DNA from 4 places in the Paenibacillus sp. FSL R5-0923 genome. Region 1 is predicted to be linked to each of the others. Evidence: riboswitches for the same ligand, from Rfam matches in the RefSeq annotation. Region 1 holds a riboswitch; each other region holds the start of a gene.
The links. Region 1 has a riboswitch for cyclic di-AMP ahead of MKX35_RS07930 (alpha/beta fold hydrolase). Riboswitches for the same ligand answer to the same signal wherever they lie in the genome.

Region 1 (4,765 bases):
ATTGGATGAGCATGCACATTATGAGGTTGGCTTGGTGCAAAAAGATGGCCACAGAGTCATTGCAGCACAATTAACTATTGATGGAATAACCCGTGTAGAAGCAGAAGTACCAATTACAGCTGAGCGAATTTATCTGAAAATACAGGCGGAGCTTACCGAATATACCTTATTGTTCTCCTTGGATGGGCAGGAATGGAATAAGCTATCTACAGCGGCAGCATACCCATTATCCCCACAGGCCGTAAAGGGAAATGGATTTACAGGTGTTCTTATCGGTTTATATGCGACAGGTCATGGTAAAGTAGCTGAGGTACCTGCCCACTTTGATTGGTTCGATTATCGGTCATAATGAATAGCGTTTGTTAGGAGGGAACTTGTTGAGACAAGCTAGTGATTTTACAGAGCCTGCACTAAAGACAGTGTTCGCAGAGGATTTCAAGATTGGCGCAGCCGTCAACCCATTAACTATCCAATCACAGGAGCATTTGCTTGCTTATCATTTCAACAGTATTACCGCTGAGAACGAGATGAAATTTGAAAGTCTGCATCCACTTGAGGACACTTATAACTTTAGGGCAGCAGACCAGCTGGTTGCCTTCGCCAGGGAACATCATATGGCGATGCGCGGACATACCTTGATTTGGCACAACCAGACAACGGACTGGCTGTTTGAGGATAAGGGCGGAGGACCTGTAAGCAAAGAGATTCTGCTTGCACGAGTTAAATCACATATTCAGACCGTTGTAGGACGTTATAAGGAAGAAATTTATGCTTGGGATGTTGTAAACGAGGTAATCGCTGATGAGGGAGAAGAACTTCTTCGCCAGTCGAAGTGGCTCGACATTGTTGGCCCGGACTTTATCGCCAAAGCGTTTGAATTCGCGCATGAAGCCGATCCAAAGGCTTTGTTGTTCTACAATGACTATAACGAATCCCATCCATTAAAGCGTGACAAAATCTATAAACTGGTGAAGTCGCTATTGGAACAAGGCGTGCCGATCCATGGCGTCGGATTGCAGGCACACTGGAATTTATACGATCCTAGTCTGGATGATATTCGTACAGCGATCGAAAAATATGCATCCTTAGGACTTCAGCTCCAACTGACAGAGCTGGATGTATCCATGTTCCGTTTCGATGACAAACGAATGGACTTAAAGGCAGTACCTGCTGAGCTGCTCGAGCTTCAAGCAGATCGATATGAAGCGATGTTCGCACTGCTGAGAGAATACCGGGACGTGATTAGTTCGGTCACGTTCTGGGGAGCAGCGGATGACTATACCTGGCTGGATGATTTCCCTGTTCGTGGGCGGAAGAACTGGCCGTTCCTATTCGATGAAGGGCATAAGCCGAAGCCAGCTTTCCATCGAATTATCACCTCTGCCACGAAATCATAGAGTGGGCAAGCTGCTCAAATAATGAACTGTGAACCCGTCCTTATATCGATTAAGGGCGGGTTATTTATAAGTTGATAGATTAGTAGTATGGATCTCAAAGGGCGGATTAAAGTGAGCGTGACAATTAGAACGATTCTGGAAGATTTAATAGGAGCCATGGAACAGATAGATGGGACTGTGGATACTCTTAAGCCGGGGAATCCGGAAATGGTGATTACAGGTATGGTTACGGCATTTTGCGCTACGCAATATGTTGTGGAACGAGCGGTTGCTATGAACGCCAATTTGTTGATCACACATGAAGGTGTGTTTTACAGTCATCATGAGACGAGCAAGTGGTTAGAGGCTGACCCTGTGTCTCGCGCGAAACGGAGTTTGATTGAGCGTTCTGAACTGGCTATTTTTCGTTATCATGATTATTGGCATCGGCATCAACCGGATGGGATCATGGTGGGCTTGCTACGAGAGCTTGAATGGTCAGCCTATGTGGTTGAGCAGCAATCCACTGCTACAATCCTATCGATTCCAGCTATGACGGTAAGTGAAGCGGCTCTGTATATAAAAAGAAAGCTAGGCATCTCCTATGTACGTGCTGCCGGAGACCTATCCCAGACATGCAGACAAGTGGGGATATTAGTAGGTTACAGAGGAGGTGGGACGATGGCTATTCCTCTTTTTAATCAGCATAATCTTGATTTAATTATTGCTGGCGAGGGCCCCGAATGGGAAACTCCAGAATATGTGAGGGATGCTGTCCACCAAGGCAGATCAAAAGCACTGATTATGTTAGGACATGCGGAAAGTGAAGCTCCAGGAATGAAATATTTAGCTGAAGTTCTGGCACAGAAATACCCAATGATTCCCACTTATTTTATTGCTGAACAACCGGTCTATCAGCTGGTTTAATTCGTATAAACCGAAATGAAGAATAAATTTGCATATTATGGAGAAAATGATTGGAAACCAGGTCACTGAGAAAGGAGTGTTTCAATGGAAATTCCTTTGGAGGCTGATGAAGTGTTAAGTCGTATCAAAAAGCTTCAAACCGATGGAAGCTCGATCAGCAAAAAACAAGTGAAGCAAAGCGATCCTGATCTTATGAGAAGTGCGCTGTTCTTTTTTCCGAGCTGGGAGCATGCATTGAAAAACGCCGATCTGTTGTAGCCATATGATTGTATAACGAAGCCGAGTGGTTCAGGGATTGATCTCTGATGGCCGCTAGGCTTTTTTTAGATATATTGAGTAAACAAGAGTAAAAGAAAGAGAAAACGAAGTGTATGCTCAATATGAAATGAAAAGCATGGCTTTCAACATTATTTTGCCCACGGCTCAACTTTACAAGAAACCTTACACGGAGTATGATTCATCACATAACTGACAATTACATAAGAAGTCCGCTTAATTTCCGTTAAGGAAAGCGGGGGAACCAACAACTGGGAACCAGTGTAACAATCGGTACTAGTTATGGGGTGAATCCTGTTCCAGGTGCATAAATGCATCCATGCAGGTAGGGCAACTCTCACTGCCCGAATCCGACAGCTAACCTCGTAAGCGTATGGAGAGAGGATGAATGGCGTATTTGATGATGAATAGCCACAGAGAATCCCTCTGTGGTTTTTTGCTGCGTTAAAAAGCAGATATAGTTGTAGAACCTATCTATGAAAGAGGTGTTAACTTTGCCTATTGCTAAACTGAATGGAACTTCGCTCTATTACGAAATCAATGGAACAGGGACTCCGGTTGTGTTTATCCATGGACATGGATTAACACATAGTATGTTCAAGCCACAATTAGAGTATTTTTCTGATAAATATAAAGTGATTCTGTGTGATTTACGGGGGAATGGCAAATCAGGTGAATTACTGCAGGCCCCAAACGAGATTATTGAAACCCAATGTCTAGATATAATAATGCTATTAAATGATTTGGGTATTCGTGAGGCTGTTTTTGTTGGGAGTGCCTATGGGGGGCTTGTCGTTCAACATATTGCGAAACAATATCCAGAGCGAGTAAAAGCGATTGTTGTCGCGGATAGCTTTTGTAGAAGTCAGGCGTCAACGATAATTGGTAAAATCCAGCTTATGGCTGCTTATTGTAGTTGGTTAATGTATTACGCTCCAAGTGAGCTTGTACTGCCTTCGATTCGTATGATGTACCGGGAACGCTGGAATCTGGCTTATAACGAGATTAGAAGAGGACTTCTCGATAAACGTCCACGGGAATTGTATCGGCAAAGGCTGGCTACGAGCCATGTGGATTACACTAGATGCTTAAAGTCTTTTAAGCGTCCCGCCTTATGTATTGTAGGTGACTTTAGTGAATTTGGAGTTAATTGTATGAAGGATATGGTGTCTCAGCTGCCACATGCTCAGTTAGTGATCATCCCTAACGCATTAGATCCTAGTAATCTGTGTCAGCCGGAGAAATTTAATGCTATACTTCAGCGGTTTTTGGAGAAACAGCAGGAAACTCAGCAGATTAGTTGATCTTAGTGGTAAGTGAGAAATGAGGGGCGTCCCATAGCCGGGGAGTATGTACTGGCTACGGGGCGTTCTTCTGTATGTCTGTATTTTGTACAATGCTGTCTACTGATGTAAGATTAAAGATATTCGAGATTAACTATCTAAAGGAGCTGAGTCATGATGTCTCAAGCCGAAACCATAAAATTGACCTCATTATCTTCAAAAGGGGGCTGCGGCTGCAAAATCGGTCCCGCCGATCTCATGCAGGTTATTCGCAGTCTACCACCAACCGTTCCTAATCCGGATCTACTTGTAGGTCTGGATACCAGTGATGACGCTGGGGTATATCGATTAAGTGATGATCTGGCGTTAGTGCAAACTGTTGATTTTTTCACGCCGATCGTGGATGACCCTTATTCCTTTGGGCAAATTGCAGCAGCTAATGCGTTAAGTGATATTTATGCTATGGGCGGCAAGCCGCTTACAGTGCTTAATATTGTGGCCTTCCCTATTTCTGTTTTGGACAAAAGCATTCTCGGTGACATTTTGCGCGGTGCAGCAGATAAAGTGCAGGAAGCAGGAGCAACGCTTGTGGGCGGACATTCCATCGACGATAAAGAGCCTAAATTTGGATTGGCCGTTACGGGCCTTGTGCACCCGGACAAAGTAAGAACGAATGCAGGTGCGCAGGTAGGAGACAAGCTGATTTTGACTAAACCTATCGGTGTGGGCATCTTAACGACTTCTATTAAAAAGGATCAGCTATCCCCAGAAGAAACTACACGCCTTACGACAGTCATGTCTACACTGAATAAAAAAGCGGCAGAAATCATGGAGCCCTATGATGTACATGCTTGTACAGATGTTACCGGATTCGGGTTGCTTGGACATGCCTCGGAAATGGCA
Region 2 (4,765 bases), 1.6 Mb from region 1:
ATTGCGGTAAAAATTACCCAGCCCTGACGTTTGTTCTTGGCAAACAATCCGTACATATAAGGGAGCGAAGCTGGCAGCATCCACATAGAGAGAATCTCCAGAACGTTCGTAAGTGGATTAGGGTTCTCAAAAGGATGTGATGAATTGGCTCCGAAGAAGCCGCCACCATTGGTACCCAAATGCTTGATCGATTCCAGAGAAGCTACTGGACCGATAGCGATTTGTTGCGTTTGTCCCTCTAGTGTAGTGACTTCAAGTGATGGCTTGAGCGTTTGTGGCACATGTAGTCCTACGAGTACCAATGAAACCAGCAGAGCTAGAGGAATGAATACACGAATATGTGCTTTAACGAAATCCTCGAAGAAGTTCCCGACTGATTTCCGTCCTGTGATTCCTCTGACAAAGGCAACCGCAACAGAAAATCCGCTCGCTGCAGACGTGAACATCATCATCGTGATGACAGCCATTTGTGAAAAATACGAAAGTCCCGTCTCCCCGCTGTAATGCTGCAGGTTTGTATTAGTCATAAAGCTGATCACCGTATTGAACGAAAGCGTCTGTTCCATATCCGCAATTCCATTCGGATTTAGCGGTAATCCCCGCTGCAATCGAAGAAAGATATAACTGAAAGTAACCAGTACGATATTCGTTAAAACAAAGCTAAGCGCATACTTTTTCCAGGACATACCGTCCCGTTTTTTCAGGCCGATCAGCTTATAAATTCCTTTTTCCATGCCTCCAAACCATCGATCCGTACGGTTCGGTTCATTAGAAAATACATAATATAAATACGTGCCCATCGGCTTAACCAGCAAGATAAGAATTACGATTACAGCAACTATTTGCAAAATGCCCATGAATGCCCCTCCTTAAAATTTCTCCGGATGAATCAATGCGTAAACCAGATATACAAACAACAGTAGGGTAACAGCGATTACTAGAATCACAACTTATCCCTCCCTGTATCCTCAACTACACCTGCGCACCAGCGCATAAATCCATAAAACAACCCGTAAATTACAGCTAACGAAGCTACCATATACAGATCCATCATATCTCCCGCACTCCTTCTTTTATCCTTGATGAGGTGATTTATCGATTAGAAAATCAGCATCACCACTGTGGGAATAGATTACATAACTTGCACCAAGTCTTTTATAGACCAATCTAGGATTTATTGAGCTTGTGATTACAAAAATCGGCTGCGTCGTCCAAGTGCGGCACATCTGAATGTAGCGGCAGCATAACGTAAAGCTGCTCTCGAACAGATATACCCGTCCTACCGGGAACGGCGGGCGAAACCAAGTATTCTGATGGCGGGTATCAACTAGAACGACTTGTTCAATCCCCATCTCTTCGAGTAGGGCCTTCTCAGGCAAGTTGTTGGTCAATCCGGCCATCTTAATGCCTCTGAATTTTAGAAGCTTAATAAAATGTTCGCCTGCCTTCGTTGGCGCACATACCAGTACATATTCATTCTGATCTGTCATCTCTTATTCTCCTCAAATGCTTTGCTTGTAAGATCAGAGCTTGATCACCCTGATCTTGAAAGAAAAGCTACCGCTAATGATGAATATAACGACCTCTTCGTGAGGTTTTCCATAAATGCTTTGCTTAAAAAAGCACAGCAAAAAGCCACAAAGGATTCTCCTCTGTGGCTCGCTAGCGGTCACATTGCACTCATCCTCTCTCCATACGCTTACGAGGTTAGCTGTCGGATTCGGGCGGTGAGAGTCGCCCTACCTGTATAGATGCGAGCTCACTCGCATCTTCTACAGGATTCACCCCATAACCGGCTTCCGACTCTCACATCGTCTGCCGATTGTTGGTTCCCCCGCTTTCCTTATCGGAAATTAAGCGGATCAAATATTCGATTGTTGTTGAAACAGGAGTAATCATACCCTTATGCAGGAAGAATTGTAAAACCTGATTGATGCCAAAATAATGCAAATTAAAAACTATTTTCGCGTTGGATAGCGCTTACTTGATATCCAATCTCTCTATATCTCTTGTTTACTCGAGTTTTAATCCATTAGCGAAAAGCGGGCATACCATGTGATTTTATTCACCACAAATGTAGAAATCTCAAAAAATCGCCTTTATAGGTAAGAAAACAAGAAGTCGAGATTAAGCGAGGAAGAAGCCCGATAACTCGCAATAAATACCTATTTGGTTCCCTTTTCCGTCGTAGTAGGCAGGATTTGGTTTAAATCGCGCTCAAAAGAACACTTTCTGTTTTTACAGAAACACCTTGAAAAGAGTATGATTCGGGTTGAATCTATTTCACAAAATACATTCAACGCTGAGTTCCTGTATTTGCAGGGAACGGGGGAACCATCAGGCCACATGGCCTACTTGGGGTGAATCCGAAGGAGACTGTTCAAGTCTCACATAGGTAGGGCGACTCTCACCGTCCGAATCCGACAGCTAACCTCGTAAGCGTAAAGAGAGAGACCCTTGATCCGCCACGCTTTGGCACAGGTATGTGTATACCTGTATTCCAAAACCGCAGCAGAGGTCCTCCTCTTGCTGCGGTTTTTGCGTTACCTGAATCTATAGGGTGATAGCATGCTGGACGGGGTGAAAGGAATGAAACACTATTATTGGGGAACTCAGCAAGGGCTACTTGAGCCGATAAGTCTAAATTATGTTTGCTTTGGAGCGTTGTGGTTCGAAGAGGATCATCACAGAACTATTGTCGGCTATGCTTTTGGTCAGAAGCAGATTGAATCACTTCGCCATTTCAGCAGCCCATCTACCTGTGAATACTGTATGGACCGAACAATTATATACGAAATATATAAAAATATCCGAGAAAAGCAACAGCTGCAGGATTGGTCAGCACACCAACGTTTTCCGTGGCTCACCGCTTTTAAGGAACCGTGGAAAGACGTTGCAGTCGGTTGGTACGTAATGAGATCCCGCAACACCTTTCCCTTACATTTATCCGTTATACGCAAACAGAAATTCCGACTATGGCTGGAGCATGCCGCAGTCTGTGAGAATGAAGCTGAAATGCTCGCCTGTATAGAGAAGGCTAACGTCATTCACCATGTAAATCTTAAGCTTTTGGAAACCTAAGGAGGAGAAACCTGTCATGGACCAGCGAAGACTATCTCGCATAGAAGTATTCGTCTTTGATTCACCAGAGCCTATTCACTATGGAATGGAGGCTGATCAAGACAGCCGTTATGGCATCCTGAAACTTACCTGTAAAGGAGGTAGCAGCTGGGGGGCATGTCTTATCTCTGCCAATACCAAAACTTTCGACCTTATTAAATGGAGTTCTTTTCTCAGAATGATATACCATTGCCGGCTAGAGGAAGCGATAGATAAAGTACGTACCCATGGTTCAGAGTGGGATCAGACTCAGTTTGAGCTAGTGCAAGGTGCTTTACAGGATTTAAGAGCCAAGCTGCAGGGTAAATCCTTGGCAGGGCACATTGAGCAAGGTCGTCTGTACAGAGCTGTCGCTGGTGGGAGAGATTCCAAAGGAGGGCGGCTATATTATAAACCATCCAGTGTTGCGCTTCAAAAACATAGTTATCCAGAACCTGATACCGCCGAGCTTATCAACAAATCCATTTCTTACTTTTCTATACTATAGGTTCATCCCATAACCCATTCTGAAAGGATCGTGTTTATCATGCCTGACCCCTTACCTGCCGAATCCCCCCGTAGAACTATATTTGCAGAGTGTGTTCAAAAGTGTACGAATGATATCTATACGCTCAGTTCCATGTTGTTACAACAATCAGCAGAAGCCGAGAAGGTTACTATCCGTACTTTTAAAGAGCTTCATAAAATATTCCGTCAAAAAAGCTTTGACAGCCAGCTATTCTCTATCGAAGCTTACCGCTCTTGTATCCGACAATGCGCCGATTATTACGCACGCCGCTCTCTCCTGTCTGCCAAGGCATTGCCTTGGGAGGAACAGCTTATAAAAACGATGTGGTATGGCCTAAAGCTATCTTTACCTCAAATAAGCATCATCCTGCAAAAGAGTGTTCCTGTACTAAAAGCGCAGCTTAGGCGTGTGCGGGAGCAACTGACTGCTCCAGAGGATTTGCTGCCTAGTGGTAATCTATCCGTTGTCTAATCCCTCAAAAGGAAAGACATTTGAGTGTACGGAGCATATATTGGACTCAGGAGCCCTGGAGTCCGCAACTATCTTCCAAATAACTTTTACGATACGTACACAAAAAATAAAAAAGCCACGGCATCTGCCGCGGCTTCCTTATTTCCTACTATTACGCTTTACTCTTACGCGCCTTACCGTACATCCACAATCCCGCAATCATCCCCACCATGGCAATCCCAGTCAATACACCCTGAGTGAAATCCATTAAAGCGGACCCATTGGTCGAGAGCATTCTACTAACCGTAGCCAGAGATACCGAACTCATTAAAAGCATCATATTGTATTGTTCACTTTTAGTCATGATTACCACTCCTTAAAAGTTTATATGAAGCCACTTAGATCTTGTAAGCCTTCATCGCTTTTCTGATCTCTTTAATACTTGGACGTTTGCCGTACATCAATACGCCTGTGCGATAGATCTTGGCAGCCAACCATCCAAAGATGAACGTGGTAACAAGCAGGATGGCTAATGATACAATAACTTGCCAGATCGCTACTTCACCAACACCAATTCGGAGCAGCATGGTCAATGGAGAGGTGAAAGGCACATAACTCGCTACCTTAACCAGCAGAGTATCCGCATTAGAGATACTGAATAGTGGAACATAGAATGCTACGAAGCCT
Region 3 (4,765 bases), 1.1 Mb from region 1:
TTCCGCGTGACTGGTCTCCATAGGCGCTACATGAAAAGTAACAGAGGGATTTATCATAAGGTCAAGGACCTCCTTTCACGGGGGAACTTTAAATGTCTTATATTTCTAGCTTAAAATACTTATGGTCCTTATAAGGACATCGAAGGCGTTTATGCTTGTAACTAATTATATACAAAAAGAGGCATGGTCGACTCAGAAATTTATTAGGATTATTGTTTTACAAATTCTGAGAGGGGTAAATACTAAATAAGACAAAAAACAAGCTCTTCCCCAAGAATCAACATCTTGGAAAAGAGCCTATGTACGATTTACTTATTGAACATCATCATTATCTTCTGTCTCAGAAGCAACAGAATGATAAGCATCCGTGCTCATAATTCGTTTAGCACCGATGTAGCGTTTCACGTAGTAGCTATCACTCAGGGAGCTAATCGTTACACCGCGTGAGGAAGATGCGTGTGCAAACTTGCCTTCACCGACATAAATACCGACATGGGAGACACCCTTACCACTTGTATTGAAGAATACAAGATCTCCAGATCTTAAATCATCTTGGGAGATAGCAGTACCCATTTGATACTGGGAACCTGATTGGTGTGGTAGGTTTATACCAATTTTATCAAATACATACATTGTAAATCCGGAGCAATCAAATCCATTTGTGGAGATGCCGCCGGATACGTACTTAGTTCCGATGGTCTTGTCGATCACTTTATCCATTTTGGAATCCGCGAAAGCGCTTCCTGCTCCGATGGTGAAAATAATGGAAAAGCTAAGTACTGCTGCTGCTAGCTTCTTCTTCAAAAGTTTATACCCCTTCCGGATGCCTACGAGGTTAGCTTAAGGGTTCGGTTGAAGGTCCCCTATGACCCCTCTAAAAATGGAGGTCAATTCACCCAAAGTTGGTTCCCCCGTTTTCCTAATAGTTAGGAAACTCGGCTGATACTGTTGATTAGGAATAGCTTGTAATCAATACATGACAAAACCTTTGTAAATAACAACTTAATGATTACAAAAATGTTACTAAAATCTTACTGCAGTTATTGTAACAAACAGAGTGCCGCTTGGCAATCGTTTTTAACATAATCATGCAGAAAAATTCGTTTTTTTAAAGACAAAATGCATATGTAAGCGATAATATTAAACTAATTTTTATATTTATTGAAATTTTTATCAAATAAAAGTGTTTAAAGTCCGTTCTAGAGGTGTAAAGAATATAATAAGGCAAAAGAAAACCTGGATTCGATTAAGTGAATAATCAAACCCAGGTCTATATAATGTAATTGTGAGGTTATAGTTGTGGGGAAGTATTAATCGTAGGCTATAGCTTGATATGAGGAAGTACTCATTACTCTTTTAGCACCAACGTAGCGATTGGCCCAGTAGGACTGGCTAAGTGAAGTGATGGTCACGCCATATGAAGATGATGATTGTGCGAATTTTCCGTTTCCAACATAAATGCCGACATGGGATACGCCGTTGCCCAATGTGTTAAAGAAAACTAGGTCACCTGAACGCAATTTGCTTTTGGCTACAGGAGTTCCGACATTATATTGAGCTTTTGAAGTACGGGGCAAAGAAAGACCCACCTTCTTGAATACATACGTAGTAAATCCAGAACAGTCAAACCCGGCAGTGCTAGTGCCTCCGGTTTTATAGGCAACTCCAATTGTCTTTGAAATAACACTGTCCATCTTAGAATCTGCAAAGGCACTTCCTCCACCAATAGAGAACGCCATCACAAGTCCTAGCGCCGCAGCGACGCATGCTTTTCTTAAATTCTTCAAAAAAATTGTACCCCTTCCAATGCCTGTGAGGTTAGCTTAAGGATTCGGTAGAAGGTTCCCCTATGATCACTGCAAAGCGAGATCAATTCACCCAAAATATGGTTCCCCCACTTCCCGGTGCAAGGAATTCGGCGTTTTATGCACCAGATAGTGACTTATCGACATGACTACGACAAATACATGAAGTTATGTAGAAATCGTTTCAAATGATTACAAACTTGTTACCAATGGAACAGGACTTATTGTAACAAAGTCTTTACGATTTTGCAAATCCTCATAATTTGTCTATAACGCGAAAGAGTCCCAGCTCCTGATTCAGGAACCGGGACTCTTATATTATGTTCTGTAATGCTTCAAATTATTGTGGAAATGCTTTACTGTGCCATAGATGATATTGAGCTGAAATTCCCCACATTTTGAAGAGTGTTGAGGGCAGTGATGAAAGTTGACGAATAAGAAGTGCTGGTAGGCCAGGACAGAAGATACCCGTTAGTCCGCACACTAGCAAAAGGATCAGGCCTGCTGCACCAAGTATGATTGAAATTCCTATTGCCGGAATCAGCGACTTCAAGCAAATGAATATGGAGGAGAACATCCCCGTGCCGCTGGTATAACCAAACTGCATATATAGAAGGAACAGGCGCACGATAAAGATGTATATAAGCCATGCCAATACGTATGGAACTAGATGAAGTAACAAAGAGTAGTTCAGAAAGGAGGACAAGAATAGCCCGTACATTTTTGGAGCAAGCCAGTATAACGGAAGTAGAGCCAGCACCCATTCGATTAGACTGAAGATAAACACTGGAAATCCATAAAGCTTCATACCGGGAAAAAAGAACAGGCCACGCTCTCCTTTTCGCTCCTGATGGAGTTCATGCAGTAATCCTGCCCTTATGAAGGGGGAGAGTAGCAGTCGTAAGACAACAAGCCCTAGGAACATCCATAACCAAGTACGTATCGCAGGATCTGTGTTCAAGCTGAACTGCCCTTCGACATAATAGAGTAGTCTACCCATTCCGCTGCCTCCAGCGTCTTTATCTGGATAACGCAGTAGAATTGGAACGATAGCAGACCGGATGAAGCCGTACATAAAGTAGCCCCAGAGCAGTCGGTAGATGAAGAGCAGAATCAGAATATAAAATTGCTCCTTCATGCTTTGCCAGCCGCGGGTTATCGATGTTCTCACAATCATTCACCTCACCAGACAAGAGTTCCGAGCACGGTTTCAACTAGTTTAGTTACACTTAATGTCCATCGGGAGAGCGTTTTGGGCTCTATTTCCGCCAGTCTGAAGTTATTAAGATGTTTGTTTTCTAACAGAATGGTATGCTCAGGATCAACCTCAGCAGAGAGAAGAAGCTGATCGCTTAACAATTGGAAGGTAGTCTCTGCTCCTTCACCGCTCCAGACCCGCTCTGTAGCAGAGCCATCGGCGAATGTGAATTTAATGGGAACGTCAACGTAATGGCTCCCTTTGTTTGTAATCTTTACTATGGATTCATAGCTCTGAGCATCGCTGTTGCCATTCTTTTTAATCGTAATCGTATCTACTGAGAAATCAGGAGCACCACCACCATAAATATAATCTTCGAAATAAGGCTGCCATGATTTTTTGGTTACCTTCTCAATGACTTTTTGAAAATCAGACGTAGTGGGGTGCTGGAAACGGAATTTACGTGCGTAAGTGGACATGATGCTGTTCATTGCCTTAGTGCCTACTTGGCGTTCAATATCCTTAAGTACTAGCTTTCCGCGAATATACACATTCCGGCTATAGGATTCTGCCCCGGCATATTTCCATGTCTCTAAATTTAGCGGCTCTGATTTGGTCACCAAGCTGGACTGAAGAGGGAGATTCGTTTTGATGCCATATTCTTGCTCCATGAGTCTGTCTTCAGCATAAGAAGTGAAGCTTTCATCTAGCCAAGCCTCCTCGAATTCATTGCTGGCTACCATGCCGTAAAAGTATTGATGGCCAATTTCATGAACGACGGTTCTTTCAAGTGAGGTGTCAGGAGAAGAGTCTGTGGCTCCAAACGCTGTAATGAGTGTTGGATACTCCATTCCTCCAGCCCCATTCCCCTCCTTAGGCGGAACGATAATAGACAGAGTCGAGTAGGGATAAGGACCATACCATTTGCTGAAGTAGGTCAGAGCTGCCTTAGCGGCCTGAAGGTATCGTTCCTTTAAGTCTTTGTGTAATGGATCGAGATACACCTTAATCCGTACACCAGGCACTTCTGGCGTAGAGAAGGCTTCTTCGGCTACTGTAAAATCAGGGGATGCCGCCCACGCAAAGTCATGGACATCGTCAGCGTAGAACTGATATATTTTTTGATCTTGCTTTAGCTTGGCATTCTTCACAGGAAATCCCGTCGCAGCTACCGTGTAGTCGGAAGGAACCGCAATCGTTACATTAAAGATGCCAAAATCGCTGTAAAATTCAGAGGTGCCGTGGTACTGATGCAAATCCCAGCCTTCCTCCTTAACCCCGCGTGTGCCCATAGGCTCGTATACACTAAGTTTAGGGAACCATTGCCCAGCCATCACGAAATTGCCTGATGCGCCCATACGGGCAAATATTTTGGGGAGCTGGACCTCGTACTGGAGTTTAAGCGTGACACTTTCTCCACCATTAACCGGCTGTGGGAGATGTACCTTTAGGAGTGTCTTATCGTTGACGTTACCATCATCGGGTTGTACAAATTGCACTCTTTGCATTAGTGATGTTCCTTCTGTTGTGCGCAAATCGGTTAAAGTCATACTTCCGAAGCCGTTCTCTGGCATGGTGTCACCTCTGAGCGTTCCTCCGGACTCCTTCATAAAGGTAGTATCTGATGAAGCAAAAGCATTTGGATACATATGAAAATATAGATCACTTACCGGTTTTACACCGGGGTGTGTCCAGGTTACCGTCTCAGAAGCGATTAAGGTTTCTGTATCAGGAACAAGCTGAACATCGATGTGATACTCGA
Region 4 (4,765 bases), 1.0 Mb from region 1:
GCTCCGCAACCTCTTTCTGAATCATTACAACGATGTTATCAAGCGGAAGCTTCTCTTCGAGCAGCTTCATCAGAATCGGAGTAGTTACATAATACGGCAGATTGGCAACTACGCTTACCTTGTTCACGGATGCAAAATCTTCTTTGAACAGCTCCTGCAGATTTACATTCAGAACATCATCATTACGAACCTTTACATGCGGATAAGGGGAAAGTACGTCCCTTAAAATAGGAATCAGCCTACGGTCGATCTCCACAGCAGTCACCGCACCAGCGGTTAGCGCCAAACGCTCCGTCAGGGCACCAATCCCAGGACCGATTTCCAATGCCCCTGATTCACTATCTAGCCCAGCAGCGTCAACAATCTTGTCCAATATATTTTGATCAATCAAAAAATTCTGTCCTAAGCTCTTCTTGAACTTGAATCCATAACGTTGAATAATTTCTTTCGTCCGTTTTGGAGTCGAAATTTCCTCTCTACCACTCATGAAGTAATGCCCCCCTGATCAATTTGGGCGAGAGCTCCGGCAAATTCCTCCCGCGTAATTCCAAACATCGCCAGCCGCTTGTACAGCTGCTTGCCATTACAATATCCGATTCCAAGCAAATTACCAAGTGCCATACGTCTTTCAGCTGCCCGAGGATGTACAAGCATTCCAGCGGCCATTAGATCATCAAGTCCAATTAAAGCAGGTGCACCTTCAAAAGAGGTATGTACATTCCGCAGCGCATGACGAATCGCCTCTGGAGAAGCGTTCTCCACACCAATATCTCCCTTGCGGGTTGCGTCCTTCTCCGGAATGAAGGCATGCTTGCAGCCCGGCACCTTTGCGGACACAATCTTACGAATTCGTTCACCCGCGTGATCCGGGTCAGTAAGGATAATTACTCCTCTACGCTCCATAGCAAGCGCGATCTTCGCAATTACGGTCCGGTCTACAGCCGAGCCCCCTGTTTCGATCGTATCTGCTTCTACAGCACGTTTAACAGCGACGGTATCACTCTTACCTTCAACGACAATTAATTCCTTAATCATATCTCTTGACTCCTTCCAAAAAAAGCAAAAAAGAAGAGGTTTCGCTCCTCTTCTTTTGGTTAAAGAATGTATAAGTGATGAGCGGTTGCTCTGCGATCAACGAAATGATCATCTGGCGTTCCTTAACGGTTATCATCACTATAGCTTATCAAAGAATAATTTGCAAAAGCTTCAGCCTAGTTTAACTCCGGCTTCACAGGTCCAATCACATAAACGGTACGTGATTTACGACCGAAATTACGGACATGGCTCAGTGAATCGTAATAGACATCTACTTTATTGCCTTTAATGGCACCGCCAGTATCTTCTGCTCGGCGGAATCCAAGCCCCTCGATATATACCCACCAGCCAATAGGGATTACATTCGGGTCTACCGCAATTGTACGACCTTCCGTTACGCGTGTTCCGGAGGCAGTTTTGGTACCAATACCTGGCTCTTCTGATGAATAAGCTGTCATGGAGACGTTCTTAATCATCTTCTTGTACTCAAAGTCTACGCCAGCCTTGCTTGTGACGTTATTAGTCTTGGCGCTAACCTTAGCCGTTTTTGAAGTGGTGTTTGATTTGGAAGTTGTTGTAGTCTTAGCTACAGCCGGCTTAGGAAGTGCTTTGGTACCAACGGCAATAATCTTATCTTTCGTTACCGTTTGTACTTCCTTACCAATCATGCGCATAGAGGCCAGTTCTCCGTCTTGGTAGATCTTTTCAATATGCTGAATCATGACGCCTGGTTTGCCTGCCTGTGCCACTCTAACTGTTCCCACAGTAAGGGAGGGGTCTGCTGTCTTGATGACTCTGAAGGGTAAGTTAGTTGATCGCTGTACAGTCTGTTTGTTGATGCGAACAATCTTAACCTCCATGTTTGCAGAAATGGTGGTGTCTAACGAAGGGAAAATCTTATCATGACCTTCTAGGGTAATGCCCATTTTCTCAATTGCTTTACCAATTGTGTCTTCGGTCGTATATAACGTTTTTGTTGCTCCATCCGCAGTAAGACTAATTTTCTGCGCACGATTGATAACGACACGGTCACCGTCTTTTATTTCATCACTCAGTCCTAAAGATAGTTCATCATGCGGCTGCAGCGAAATTTGCTCTTTCTCCAACACATCACCAAGAAGCGCTTCTCGCGTTTCAAGCGTCTGTGTTTGCCCGTCTATTACTAAAAATAATTGTTTGTTACTTTGACCGTGTACGTACAGCAGAATAAGTAGCGCGATAGCGACTGAAATCACGCCTGCAAGTAAAAGTACGCGAGTATTTACTTGCTCCCACCGTAATGCGAAAGACCTGCTGGATGACTGCGAATCATGGGATACTTCTGGTTGGAATACGCCCATTCTCTCCATCCTCCTTACATAGCCCCGTCGTCAATTGTATATCATGAGGACTGAATTCCTTTGACGAAACTATTTGAGATTGTCACAGGACACGCACGTAATAACTTAGCGTCTCCTGCTCATGGATCGCCTGCTCGGCACAGCTACTCCCACCTCTGTTATATAACAGTATGTGGGCAACATTCTATTTATTCAAAAATAAAAAAGCCTAAAAAGAGTTCAACTGAGGACTCTTTCGTGGCTTCTCCAATATCAGAATAGAGAATGCTTGTGCACGAGGTTGCCTCTCTTACTTGCGCTTACGGGGTTAGCTGTCGGGTTCGGACGAAAGAGAGACGCCCTATTTCAGGTCACCCGCTCATGGCGGTTGCCCTTAAATTCACCCCAAAGACCACGTGAAGAAATCAAATACTGTCCTACGGCACGTCTAAACCGTATTTAAAATACAGGCATGCGGCAGGTCAATATTGGTTCCCCCGTTCTCCATACGGAGACTCAGCGAGACGATCCATGAATCAATGGCTGTCACTATAACACAGCTCACATCACTGAAAAGATGATATCCTGTTTTGATGCATGTTGTAAAGGACGATTCAACCACGTTTACGCAAAAATATGGTTAAAATATTGTAATATTCAGCCGTTTTTATATTAAAAAAGTTTAATATATCGGCCATTCTCTATTTTTCGCCTGTTTTGCTCCCGTTTTCACTCAATCCCAAATCGTTCCAGTGCGTTCGCATACGTTATTTTAGCCAATTCTTCCCATGTTAACCCTTTAATTTCAGCTGCTGCCTCTGCTACAAGCTTCACATGAGCGCTCTCATTTCGCTTCCCGCGGAAGGGGTGTGGAGTCAAATATGGAGCATCGGTTTCGATCAATAATCGGTCTAGTGGGGTCTGCGCAAGCACTTCTTTTGGCACTCTTGCATTTTTGAACGTAATGGGTCCTCCAAAGGATAAATGAAAACCAAGATTCAAGCACATTTTAGCTGTTTCCCAGCTTCCTGAGAACGAGTGCATCACGCCTCCAACCTCATTTGCTTTTTCCTCCCGTAAAATCCGTACAACATCCTCATGGGCATCACGATCATGAATACAAATCGGCATATTTAGTTCACGGGCTAGTCCAATTTGCTTGCGAAAAACTTCATGTTGCACATCCTTGGGAGAAGTATCCCAGTAATAATCCAGTCCGATTTCACCAATAGCCACTACTTTTTTATGACTGCATAGAGAAGCAATCCAATCGAGATCTCCTTCTTTCATATCAATTGCATCCTGAGGATGCCAACCCACTGCCGCATAAATATAATCATAAGATTCCGCCAGCTTCATCGTTGAGGGAATCGTCTCCCGATTAAATCCGATATTAATCATCTTGCTAACTCCTGCTTCTACAGCACGAGCGATAACTTCTTCGCGATCCTCGTCGAATTGAGGTGCATCCAGATGCGTATGTGTGTCAAACAGAAACATTTTAACCCTCACTCCTTGTTCTTTTTTAAATATAAGACAATATAAGTTTCAAGCTATCCGTTATATCTTATATTTCTACTCTTCTTGTCAAAAATCCCATATTTTCTTGTATTATTTTGCAAAAATCTCTGCAATAGAAGCAGGCAATCGCGTAAGCGCATTTCTCAACTTATCCTGAGGAAAATAAAGATGATATCTTCCACGGTGAATGCCGCTAATAGAACGCACAATATCCGACACCTCTGAAATTTCCCGCAGATGATCATGCCGATCAAGCAGCAGAATTTGTTTATTGTCAAAAGCTTCTCCCGGACGGAACACATCATAGGGCAGATCTGTCGGAAAATCAATCTCCAAATCATATTCTGGGTGAAGTCCCGCTGCCGCAAAACTGCTGCGAATTTCAGAAATCATATCTGTATCGAGATTCTCCACCTCAACATATTTATACAGTTTACGATGAATAAAACGGGTACACAAGTCACTTAGTAGCTCATCTTTCTCAAGTGTCCACTGCATAAAAGCCGTCTGTACCAGTGCTTCATCTAGCATTAAATATTGCTTCACTGTCACCTCACCACGGAACAAATCCTCCAGCGGATTAATCATGAAACTAAAATTGTACCCCTCTTGGAAAAGCTCCTTTGCTCTACGGAAAATTTGTCGCAAAATAATCTCTGAGCTACGTGTCACCGGATGAAAATAGACTTGCCAGTACATTTGATAACGCGACATTAAATAATCTTCAATGGCATGCATTCCCGATTCTTTTACAACAATTCGACCATTATAAGGACGCAGCATTCTTAAAATCCGATCAATGTCGATCGTCCCATAGTTTACACCTGTATAGTACGCATCACGCAGCAAATAATCCATGCGATCAGCATCTAGTGGACTGGAAACCAGAT

Region 2: another riboswitch for cyclic di-AMP. It lies ahead of MKX35_RS00750 (hypothetical protein); the one in region 1 lies ahead of MKX35_RS07930 (alpha/beta fold hydrolase).
Region 3: another riboswitch for cyclic di-AMP. It lies ahead of MKX35_RS02835 (C40 family peptidase); the one in region 1 lies ahead of MKX35_RS07930 (alpha/beta fold hydrolase).
Region 4: another riboswitch for cyclic di-AMP. It lies ahead of MKX35_RS03190 (3D domain-containing protein); the one in region 1 lies ahead of MKX35_RS07930 (alpha/beta fold hydrolase).

What each region holds. Positions count from the first base shown of each region.
Region 1 is NZ_JBBPAT010000001.1:1,751,566-1,756,330, forward strand. Features, by position in the region: gene MKX35_RS07910 (glycoside hydrolase family 43 protein) at 1-349, shown strand, start outside; gene MKX35_RS07915 (endo-1,4-beta-xylanase) at 378-1,397, shown strand; gene MKX35_RS07920 (Nif3-like dinuclear metal center hexameric protein) at 1,509-2,303, shown strand; gene MKX35_RS07925 (hypothetical protein) at 2,388-2,561, shown strand; cyclic di-AMP (ydaO/yuaA leader) riboswitch at 2,783-2,967, shown strand; gene MKX35_RS07930 (alpha/beta fold hydrolase) at 3,056-3,883, shown strand; gene selD (selenide, water dikinase SelD) at 4,040-4,765, shown strand, end outside.
Region 2 is NZ_JBBPAT010000001.1:163,410-168,174, forward strand. Features, by position in the region: gene kdpA (potassium-transporting ATPase subunit KdpA) at 1-857, opposite strand, end outside; gene kdpF (K(+)-transporting ATPase subunit F) at 870-947, opposite strand; gene MKX35_RS00750 (hypothetical protein) at 1,074-1,490, opposite strand; cyclic di-AMP (ydaO/yuaA leader) riboswitch at 1,681-1,870, opposite strand; cyclic di-AMP (ydaO/yuaA leader) riboswitch at 2,291-2,456, shown strand; gene MKX35_RS00755 (hypothetical protein) at 2,590-3,081, shown strand; gene MKX35_RS00760 (hypothetical protein) at 3,098-3,607, shown strand; gene MKX35_RS00765 (hypothetical protein) at 3,740-4,099, shown strand; gene MKX35_RS00770 (hypothetical protein) at 4,251-4,442, opposite strand; gene MKX35_RS00775 (ABC transporter permease) at 4,477-4,765, opposite strand, start outside.
Region 3 is NZ_JBBPAT010000001.1:640,657-645,421, reverse strand. Features, by position in the region: gene MKX35_RS02845 (GNAT family N-acetyltransferase) at 1-57, opposite strand, end outside; gene MKX35_RS02840 (C40 family peptidase) at 313-804, opposite strand; cyclic di-AMP (ydaO/yuaA leader) riboswitch at 810-951, opposite strand; gene MKX35_RS02835 (C40 family peptidase) at 1,311-1,739, opposite strand; cyclic di-AMP (ydaO/yuaA leader) riboswitch at 1,793-1,931, opposite strand; gene MKX35_RS02830 (hypothetical protein) at 2,146-2,976, opposite strand; gene MKX35_RS02825 (M1 family metallopeptidase) at 2,988-4,765, opposite strand, start outside.
Region 4 is NZ_JBBPAT010000001.1:713,900-718,664, forward strand. Features, by position in the region: gene rsmA (16S rRNA (adenine(1518)-N(6)/adenine(1519)-N(6))-dimethyltransferase RsmA) at 1-487, opposite strand, end outside; gene rnmV (ribonuclease M5) at 484-1,035, opposite strand; gene MKX35_RS03190 (3D domain-containing protein) at 1,212-2,375, opposite strand; cyclic di-AMP (ydaO/yuaA leader) riboswitch at 2,657-2,886, opposite strand; gene MKX35_RS03195 (TatD family hydrolase) at 3,084-3,854, opposite strand; gene MKX35_RS03200 (HD domain-containing protein) at 3,966-4,765, opposite strand, start outside.